Regions from separate parts of the Hyphomicrobium sp. 2TAF46 genome, predicted to be linked through region 1. Evidence: riboswitches for the same ligand, from Rfam matches in the RefSeq annotation. Region 1 holds a riboswitch; each other region holds the start of a gene.

What was found. A riboswitch is a leader RNA that binds a small molecule or an ion and turns the genes downstream of it on or off. The one in region 1 is predicted to bind cobalamin.
Region 2: it holds a riboswitch for cobalamin, as region 1 does, so the genes downstream of both, AB4Z24_RS15670 (ribonucleoside-diphosphate reductase subunit alpha) here and cobW (cobalamin biosynthesis protein CobW) in region 1, are expected to answer to the same signal.
Region 3: it holds a riboswitch for cobalamin, as region 1 does, so the genes downstream of both, AB4Z24_RS15555 (TonB-dependent receptor plug domain-containing protein) here and cobW (cobalamin biosynthesis protein CobW) in region 1, are expected to answer to the same signal.

What each region holds. Positions count from the first base shown of each region.
Region 1 is NZ_JBFRFO010000002.1:448,278-451,551, forward strand. It holds gene cobN (cobaltochelatase subunit CobN) at 1-744, opposite strand, end outside; gene cobW (cobalamin biosynthesis protein CobW) at 744-1,781, opposite strand; cobalamin riboswitch at 1,897-2,079, opposite strand; gene cobU (bifunctional adenosylcobinamide kinase/adenosylcobinamide-phosphate guanylyltransferase) at 2,128-2,652, shown strand; gene cobO (cob(I)yrinic acid a,c-diamide adenosyltransferase) at 2,659-3,274, shown strand, end outside.
Region 2 is NZ_JBFRFO010000007.1:147,470-150,743, reverse strand. It holds gene rraA (ribonuclease E activity regulator RraA) at 1-184, shown strand, start outside; gene prpC (bifunctional 2-methylcitrate synthase/citrate synthase) at 359-1,543, shown strand; cobalamin riboswitch at 1,639-1,858, shown strand; gene AB4Z24_RS15670 (ribonucleoside-diphosphate reductase subunit alpha) at 1,963-3,274, shown strand, end outside.
Region 3 is NZ_JBFRFO010000007.1:109,958-113,231, reverse strand. It holds gene AB4Z24_RS15560 (LssY C-terminal domain-containing protein) at 1-712, opposite strand, end outside; cobalamin riboswitch at 914-1,137, shown strand; gene AB4Z24_RS15555 (TonB-dependent receptor plug domain-containing protein) at 1,377-3,274, shown strand, end outside.

The DNA of each region.
Region 1 (3,274 bases):
TCGGGAGAGTTCGTTGCCGAGCCACGCCGCCGCCTCGGGCGCCTTGAGACTCGGCACATAGAGGGCCGTCGTTGCGAGGCCGCGATGATCGAGAGCATCGATCAGCGCGTCGATCGGCGCAACGTCACCGGCAAGCAAATGCGAGCGATAGAAGACGACAGCCGCCGTTCCAATGTCGGCCGTCCCCAGCGCGCTTTCCCGATAGATGCCGAAGCTCGGAATGATGGACGGCGTCGGAATGTTCGCGCGACTATGCTCAGCCCGGGACAACACCCCCTGCAGCGCCGCCCGCGTGTTCTCGACGCCGCCTTGATCGAGAAGGGCGCCGAGCCGCGTCAGATCCTCGGCATCGATGGTGGAAAGCGCGGCAAGCCGTATGTCGGGGCGACCGTCGCCCGGCACGATGGCCAAGGCAATTCCGAGGTCGCGGCAGCGCTTCCCGAATTGCTCGCCGCCATAGCGCCAATAATCGAGGCCGCCGAGCAACCTGATGAGCACGGCCTTCGTACCGGCAAGCGTTGTGTCGGCGAAAAGATCGACCGACATCGGATGCCTGAGCGCATTGAGATTGGCGACGCGGAGGCTCGGCCGCGCATCGGCGGCAACCGAACGAAACGCCGCCGCCGCCATCGCCAGGTCGGAATCCGAAAACGAAAGAAACACGATATCGGCGGGCGCAAGTCCGAGATCCTGAGGCACGGCGGCCTCATCGAGATCCCGGCTCTCGCGAACGACGATATGCATTAGGCCGCGCCTGTCAGAGTCCTGGTGATGCCTTCACGGTCGAGCCCCTTCTGGCCGATGACGACGAGCTTTCCAAGTCGTGGCTCATCGTCCCGCCAAGCGCGCTCGTACCGCGTATCCACGCGTTCGCCGACGCCCTGCAATAGGAGCCGCATTGGCTTGCCGTCGATCGCCGCAAAGCCTTTGATGCGTAGCACGTCGTGGGCATTGGCAATGGCCTTGGCGCGCGACGCGAGATCGGCGGGCGACGCCAGCGGCGGAACGTCGACAATGAACGTCTCGAAATCGTCGTGGTCGTGGTCCGGCTCGTTGTCATGATGCGAGGGACGGGCGGCCAGATCGTTCTCGGCAGCCGCCGAAAGACCAAGCAACACGCTCGCAGGAACGCGGCCCTCGCGCGTCGCGACGATCTTGATGGCGCGCGGAACGCCGGCTCGGATCTCTTCCGTGATCTGATCCGCCTCTTCAGCCGACAAGAGATCGGTCTTGTTCAAGACAACGAGATCGGCACAGAGAAGCTGATCCTCGTAGACTTCCTCCAGCGGATTTTCGTGATCGACGGACGGGTCGGCCGCGCGTTGCGCCGCGACCTTCACCGGATCGTCTGCGAACCGTCCGGCCTTCACCGCCGGCCCGTCAACGACGGTGACGACGCCGTCGACCGTCACGCGATTGCGTATGTCCGGCCACTCGAAAGCTTTGACCAGCGGCTTGGGGAGTGCGAGCCCCGACGTCTCGACGATGATGTGCTCGGGCGGCGGATTTCGCGATAGCAGCGCCTCGAGCGTCGGCACGAAATCGTCGGCAACGGTGCAGCAGAGGCAGCCGTTCGTCAGCTCGACGATGTTTTCCTCAGGGCAATTCGCGATGCCGCACGAACGAAGAATAGCGCCGTCGACGCCGACGTCGCCGAATTCGTTGACGATCAACGCTAAGCGGCGGCCCTCGGCGTTCTCGATTGCGTGGCGCACGAGCGTCGTCTTACCAGCGCCGAGAAAACCCGTGACGATTGTGACAGGGACCTTGCGGACGCTCATTGGCAGAACTCCGAGGTTCCGTGGACATGAGGCGCATGTTGGATTGGTGCGCAATGATGTGCGCGAAGGATGCTGAAGTGCATGTTAACCTTTCTCGCCCCACCGGCGACGGCTGGAAAAACGATCTGAGACGGCAGGTCTCCTGGCTCACGGGTCTCAGCGTCTGACGACCTTCCCGGACATCGTCCAGTGGCCATATCGCCAGCGCTCACCGCTAACAGTTGCGGGGGCAGCTGCGGAGTTGATACCGCATTCCCTTTGAACCCTCTTGCGAGGGACCGTCCTCACCATCGATAAGTGAGCGCCTATGCTTCGTCAATCGCCGAAAACGCCCCGAAAGTAGCCCATGCCGACGCCACCCCTGCCACAGTTGACATTGGTTCTCGGTGGGGCGCGCTCGGGCAAAAGCCTGTACGCCGAACGCCTTGTGACAAGCCTGCCCGGACCCTGGGCCTACATTGCCACGGCCGAAGCTTTCGACGGCGAGATGAATGAGCGGATCAAACAGCATAAAAGCCGCCGAAGCACCGGCTGGGTTCAGCACGAAACGCCGCTCGATATCGCCGGCACTTTGGCAAACCGGACGTCCGAGCTGCCGTCGCTCGTCGACTGCTTGACCTTGTGGGTTTCGAATTTGATGCACGCGGAACATTCGGTTCCGGATGCGACCGAAGAATTGATCAAAGCTCTTTCGAAGCGCATTGCGCCCTGCGTCATCGTTTCGAACGAAGTCGGTCTCGGCATCGTGCCGGAGAATGCTCTGGCGCGTGCCTTCCGCGACGAGGCCGGACGTCTCAACCAGAAAATCGCAGCCGTCGCGGACAAGGTCGTCTTTGTCGCCGCGGGCCTGCCTCTAAATTTGAAAGGCTGAAGCAACGTGACCAGCGAACCGACGGACAGCGAAGCCGAACGCCACCGGGCAAAGATGGCGAAGCGCAAAGCCGTGCAAGATGCCGAGGTCGCCTCCAAGGCGATCGAGAAGGGTGTTCTCCTCGTTCACACTGGTCCCGGCAAAGGCAAGTCGACGGCCGCCTTTGGCTTAGTCTTGCGCGCGCTCGGACACGGCTGGCGCGTCGGCGTCGTGCAGTTCATCAAAGGCGCATGGACGACCGGGGAACGCGATGCGCTTAGCAAGTTCGGCGATCAGGTTTCCTGGCACACGATGGGCGAAGGCTTCACCTGGGAAACCCAGGACAAGGCGCGCGACATTGCGGCGGCCGAGCGCGCCTGGACGAAAGCGAAAGAGTTGATGGCGGATCCGTCCATCCGCCTTCTCATCCTCGACGAAATCAACATCGCGCTTCGCTACGACTACCTTCCGCTCGACGAGGTCATCGAAACGCTACGTGCCCGCCGACCCGATCTCCACATCGTCGCGACGGGCCGCAACGCCAAGCCGGAACTGATCGCGCTCGCCGACGGCGTGACCGAAATGGCCGCCGTGAAGCATCACTTCGCGGCCGGCATCAAAGCGCAGGAAGGCATCGAGTTCT
Region 2 (3,274 bases), on a different contig from region 1:
GCTGGATATCGCAATCAAAGCGCTCGGGGCGACGCCGCGCCGTTCGACCCGCCGTGGTGAAGGCACGCGCGATATTCCAATAACCATCGCGGGTACGGCGATAAACGCTGGCGACATCGTCATTGGCGACGAGGATGGTGTCGTCATCCTGACGTCTGAGCAAGGCAAAGAACTGACCGCGTAGTAAGCGTGTGCTCTTCTTCTGTTTGCCGATTTACCGGGCCGGCTTCGCAAATCTTCGCATTTTCAGCGCTTTCGTAAATCGTCGCCGTCGCTTGTACTTCGTGAAACGCATACGCCCCCGGCGGTTGCGGCTGGCAATTTTGCCCAACGTCACGACAGCTCATGGAGAACATCGATGGCTTCTGATCTCGCGAATCTTGAACGACCGGCTCAGAAAAAATCGGTTGCACTCTCGGGTATAGTTGCCGGCTCGACCGCCGTATCCTCGGTTATTCCCGGTGGTGATCATCTCAGGTACCGCGGCTATGACGTTCGCGACCTGGCGCTGGGGTGCTCGTTCGAAGAAGTTGCGCATCTCCTCGTTCATGGCACGCTGCCATCTGCGGAAGAGCTCGCGACGTATCAAAGGAAGTTGCGTTCGCAGCGCAATCTTCCGCTCGCGGTGCGTCGCGCGCTCGAAGCTCTGCCAGCCGCGGCGCACCCGATGGACGTCTTGCGCACGGGCGTATCAGCGCTTGGATGCGTCTTTGCGGAAGCGCCAGATCATAAGGCCGAGAACGCGCGCGCGATTGCGGATCGCTTGATCGCATCGGCGCCTTCGATGTTGCTCTACTGGTATCATTTCTCGGGCAGCGGGCGCAGCATCGACGTCGAGACGGACGACGACACCGTTGCCGGACATTTCCTCACGCTCTTGCACGGACGGGAGTCGCACCACCATCAAGTCCGCGCGTTACAGGCTTCACTGGTGCTTTACGGCGAGCATGAGTTCAACGCATCGACGTTCACCGCGCGCTCGATTGCTGCGACGGGTTCCGATTTCTATTCCGCAATCACCGGCGCTATTGGTGCGCTGCGTGGCACCAAGCACGGCGGTGCCAATCAGGCCGCATACGAGGTTATCGTGCGCTATCGGACGGCGGATGAAGCTGAGGTCGATGTGCGCAACCGCGTGGCCAATAAGCAGGTCGTGATGGGGTTCGGCCATCCGGTTTACCGGATTTCGGATCCGCGCACCGAAGTTCTGCGTACGTTGGCGAATGAGCTGGCCGATCGCTCGAACGATCACAAGGTGATGTCCATCGCCGAACGGATTGAGGTCGTCATGGCGGACTCCAAGAACATGTTTGCCAATGTCGATTGGTACAGCGCCGTGCTTTACGATCTTCTCGGCATCCCGGCTTCGATGTTCACGCCGATTTTCGCAATGGCTCGTATTGCCGGTTGGAGCGCTCACATCATCGAACAACGGGAGGACAACAAGATCATTCGTCCGACTGCCAACTACGTCGGCCCGGAAAGCCGAGCCTTCGTCGCGCTTTCCGAGCGTGGAATGCCTTCCCGCTGGCGCGCCGCGTGAGTGCGCGACGTCTTGCCCTTGGAGAAACGCAACAAGACCTGGGGTAACTTTAAAATCCGCGGCACCACATATTGCGTATGGTCAGTGGAATCTGTCTTAATGAGGACATCATAGGTCGCTGGACTTCAACATTCAGCGCTAAGAGGGAACCCGGTGAGCGTCGCTTTTCCAGCGGTGCAATCCCGGGACTGCCCCCGCAACTGTGAGCGGCGAGTTCCTGTCGGACAAAGGTCACTGATGCTCTGCGCATCGGGAAGGCCAGACAGAGAACAACGACCCGCGAGTCAGGAGACCTGCCTGTGATGGTGTTTTCACGTCCTCGGGCGGGGTGTCCTGATGGATTGGTTCATCCCGCCATCGCGCGTGGATGAATGCGCGTACCATGCGGCCCAAGCCCCCTATTATTCAGGGGTTTGCCGATGTCTATCGTAATCGAAGCACGAAGCTCTCAATCCAACCACGTTTCGGGTATCGGCGCACCGAAGGCCTCTACGGAACAGATGTTCCAGGTCATCCGGCGCAACGGCGGCGTGACTCCATTCGACGCTCGCAAGATCACCGTAGCGCTCACCAAGGCATTCCTTGCCGTAGAAGGCGGCCGCGCGGCGGCGTCAAGGCGCGTTCACGAGACCGTCGAGGGATTGACCGAGCAGATCGTTGCGGCGCTGACGCGCCGCGGGGCTCAGGGCCGCACGTTCCATATCGAAGAGATCCAGGATCAGGTCGAGCTTGCGCTGATGCGCAGCGAGAACCACAAGGTTGCGCGCGCCTACGTCCTTTATCGTGAAGAGCGCGCACGCGAGCGTGCTGCGGCCGTGGAAGTCTCGAAGGCGGAATCTGTTCCGTCGATCAACGTCAAGACGCGGGATGGATGTCTTTCTCCACTCAACGAAGACCGGTTGCGTCTGCTGATCGCCGAAGCCTGCGAAGACTTGCAGGATGTATCGGCGGAAGCTGTGCTTTCCGAGACCCAACGCAATCTCTACGACGGCATAACGGTCGATGAGTTGGCGGAAGCGCCTGTGCTTGCCGCACGGACGCTCATTGAAACGGAGCCGAACTATACCTTCGTCGCGGCGCGATTGCTGATGGATCGTTTGCGCAGCGAAGCGCTGTCGTTCGTGACCGGCCGTGAAGAGTCGGCGCGTCAATCGGAAATGGCGGCGCGTTACCCCGAGTACTTCGCGGCGTTCGTCGCGAAAGGCATCGCCGCCGAGCTGCTCGATCCGGAACTGGCGCGCTTTGATCTGGTGCGTCTCGGACGCGCGCTGAAGCCCGAGCGCGACGGCATCTTCCAGTACCTTGGTCTGCAGACGCTTTACGATCGCTATTTCCTGCAGACGCACGGTATCCGCTTCGAGCTGCCGCAAGCCTTCTTCATGCGTGTCGCCATGGGTCTTGCGGTGCGTGAGATCGACCGCGAGGAGAAGGCTATTGCCTTCTATGATCTCATATCTTCGTTCGACTTCATGTGCTCCACGCCGACGCTTTTCAATTCCGGAACCCCGCGTCCGCAATTGTCTTCGTGTTTCCTGACGACGGTGCCGGACGATCTCGATGGCATCTTCAAGTCGATCAAGGACAATGCGCTTCTCGCCAAATACTCCGGCGGTCTCGGCAACGACTGGACGCGGGTGCGAGGTCTTGGTGCGCACATCAAGGGTACGAACGGAGAAAGCCAGGGCGTCGTGCCGTTCCTGAAAGTCGCCAACGATACCGCGATCGCGGTCA
Region 3 (3,274 bases), on a different contig from region 1:
CGCCGCAGTTGCTCAATTCGTCGACGATGTAGTTGCGTTCCGCATTGGTGTCGGAATCGGTGGCGTGCGTCATTTGAAACGTCATGCGTGTCAAAGAGAGGCCGGTATCTTTGGTGCCGGCTCCGACCCAGAGCACATGTTCGTCATTCGCTGGACGTTCATCGTTCAGCCAGAAGGCGACTGAATTCCAGTTCGTCTCTGCATTCGAAAGGTTCTGAGCCCAGAAGCGAACATGGTGCCGCTTGCGCGGGCTATTATCGATCGCCTTTTGAAAGCCGATGTCCTGACCGCGTCCAAAGAGATAGAGCGTGCTGAATGGCGCGGCCGGGTATGGGGCGTTTAAGACAAAAGCGCGAACCATTCGGCAGGCGCTGGAGAAATTCAGCGGGTCGGCTTCCACCCAGCCAGCAGTCGCGAACGCAGAGCGGAGCTGAGCGGCGGTGCCGGCCAGCGCCAGGTTCACCGGATCGCCGGGCAGGCCATCTCCTGTGATCGTGAAGCTCGGGACATGCTGTCGTTGAAGGATTTTCAACCCCATGCGCACGGCGCGAGGAAGAATGAGATATGCGCCGATGACGTACGTGGCGCTCACTGCGAGGATCCACGGCAGCCGGCGGTCCACCAATTCAAAGACGTCGACGATCAACCAGACGCTCAAGACGCCGAGGCCGAAAATAGCTATCCGCCGGAGTGTACGAATTGCCAATCGCATGTTTTCTCCCGGCGGTTATTCCTACCCTAGCGGGCTTCGAGCGAGGATGACACGGTGCTCAATTCGGGAAGCAATTAGAAAATCGGGCCAAGCAGTCGCGAGCCAGTGGCAGCGGTACGACATTCGGCGATCGGCGTTCGCGCGGCATCGCACGATGCAGTGTGACTGCTTTGCAGCATTGACTCATTATCATCGAATGTGTGTTTATGGCAGCGTGATGGTTCCACCGGGGTGAAGTCGCCCAGGTGGTGAAAATGGGAACACGGTGCGACGCCATTGGCGTCAATGCCGAGACTGCCCCCGCAACTGTAAGCGGCGAGTCTGCTCCGAATAAGCCACTGACGATCTCCATTGAGATCCTCGGGAAGGTCGGAAAGGACGTCCGAGCCGCGAGTCAGGAGACCTGCCACCACAAGCTGCCCATCTTCCGTGCGTGGGGCGCGGCAGGACGGAATCCCGTAGCGGCGGCTGATGTGTCAACCGGTGGGGAGCCACGTCAGGTCATGCAGGTCGTTGCGCTGAGCGGATAAAATTCTGCGCGCAAACGTCAATTCGAACGCGATCCTGGGGGGATCGTGAACGGTGATGTGTGCGCGTGTCCACGAGGCGCTGCCAGTAAGCCTGGGCGGCGGTCCACCCTCATCGTCCAGCGACGGGGGTCATTATGCTACGCGTCTTCATGTGCCGTGCTTCGAGTGCGACGCTTCTGTGCGCGCTTTCATCATTCGCTGCGATCGAGGCGCGGGCGCAGGTGCCGGTGTCGCCTGACACCGAGCTTCCTGCAGTCTCCGTGATCTCGGATACCGATGCGCAATCGAACAAGAAGGCGCCCGCCGCCGCTCAACAAAGTTCGACGCCCCAGAATTCCGGCGGCGGCGCTCCGCAGACGGCGCGCGGCCCTGATAATTCGGACGTAACGGTCGCGCCCACGGGTATTGCCTCGCCTGTGGAGGAGATCGCGAGCTCCGTCACGGTGATCACGTCAAAGGAAATTCAGGCCCAGCAGCGCCGCACGCTGCCGGATGTGTTGCGGAGCGTGCCGGGTCTCAACGTCGTGCAAACGGGCGGCCCCGGTGGGCAAACGTCTGTGTTCATGCGCGGCACCAACTCGAACCATACCAAGGTCTTGATTGACGGTATCGACGTCAGCGATCCGAGCAATCCCAACCGCAGTTTCGATTTCGGGCAGATGCTGACGACCGACATCGAAAGGATTGAGGTCTTGCGCGGTCCGCAGAGCGGCCTTTACGGCGCGGATGCATTGGGTGGCGTCATCGTCATCTATACGAAAGCCGGCAAGGGACCGCCGAAGGCCACGGGGATGGTGGAAGGCGGCTCGTTCGGTACCTTCAATCAAGCGGCGAGCATCAGCGGCGGAGGTGATCGATACAATTACTCGTTCAACGTCTCGCATTTTCGCGCCGACGATACGCCGGTGACGCCATTCGATCTTCTGCCGCCAGGCACAATGGCCCACAGCAATCGTTACGATAACTGGACGTATTCAACGAAGATCGGCGTTGATGTCACAAAGGACGTGACGGTCAATTTCGTCGCCCGCTATACGGATGCGACCCTCTATTTCACAGGCAATCCCGGTGAAAACCTTTCGCGTTCGGATTTCGACCAGTTCTATACGCGTGGCGAAGTCGTGTGGAGGACTCTCGGCGGCAACCTGACAAACTACTTCGGCATCAATTACGCCAATCTCCAGACTGACAACTACAGTGTCTCATCTGGCAGAAGCTCAAACGATGGTGAACGCGTGAAATACGATTGGCGCAGCGTTCTTCGCGTGGCGCCGGGTTATACGATCGTGACCGGAGCCGAGCATCAGAACGAGCAACTCGATACCCCGGCGCTCTTCGCCGAGGAATGGAACCAAGCCGGGTTCGTGGAGCTGCAATCGGAAATCTTCCGCAACTTCTTCCTCGTCAGTAACGTGCGCTATGACGATAATGAAAACTTCGGTGGTCACACGACTTGGCGCGTTGCGCCGGCGTACGTAATCGATGCGACAGGTACGAAGCTGAAGGCTAGCGTTGGAACCGCGTTCAAAGCACCGACGCTGAGCCAGCGGTTTCAGGATTTTCCACCATACTTCTTCGGAAATCCTAACCTTGCGCCCGAGGAAAGCCTGGGTATGGACGCAGGATTTGAGCAGTCCATCTTCAAAGGCCGGGCTCAATTCGGTGCGACTTATTTCTATAACGACATTACGAACCTGATCGATTCCAACGATACGGGTACGTCATACGCCAACGTTGGCAAAGCGAGGACCTCGGGCGTCGAGGCCTTTGCATCTGCGGATATCACGGCGAACCTTCGCGTTCGTGCCGACTACACGTATACGGAAGCGACCAACGAAATCAAGCACACTGAACTTTTGCGCCGTCCTCGCAACAAGGCAAGCCTGTCGGCAGGATGGACACCTTATGATCCGCTTTTGCTGACTGCGTCGCTTGTCTACATCGGCGAGACGGCGGATATCGATCGCGCGACTTTTGCCAATATCACGCAGCCGGGGTTCACGCTCGTTAACGTCGCGGCCGATTACAAGCT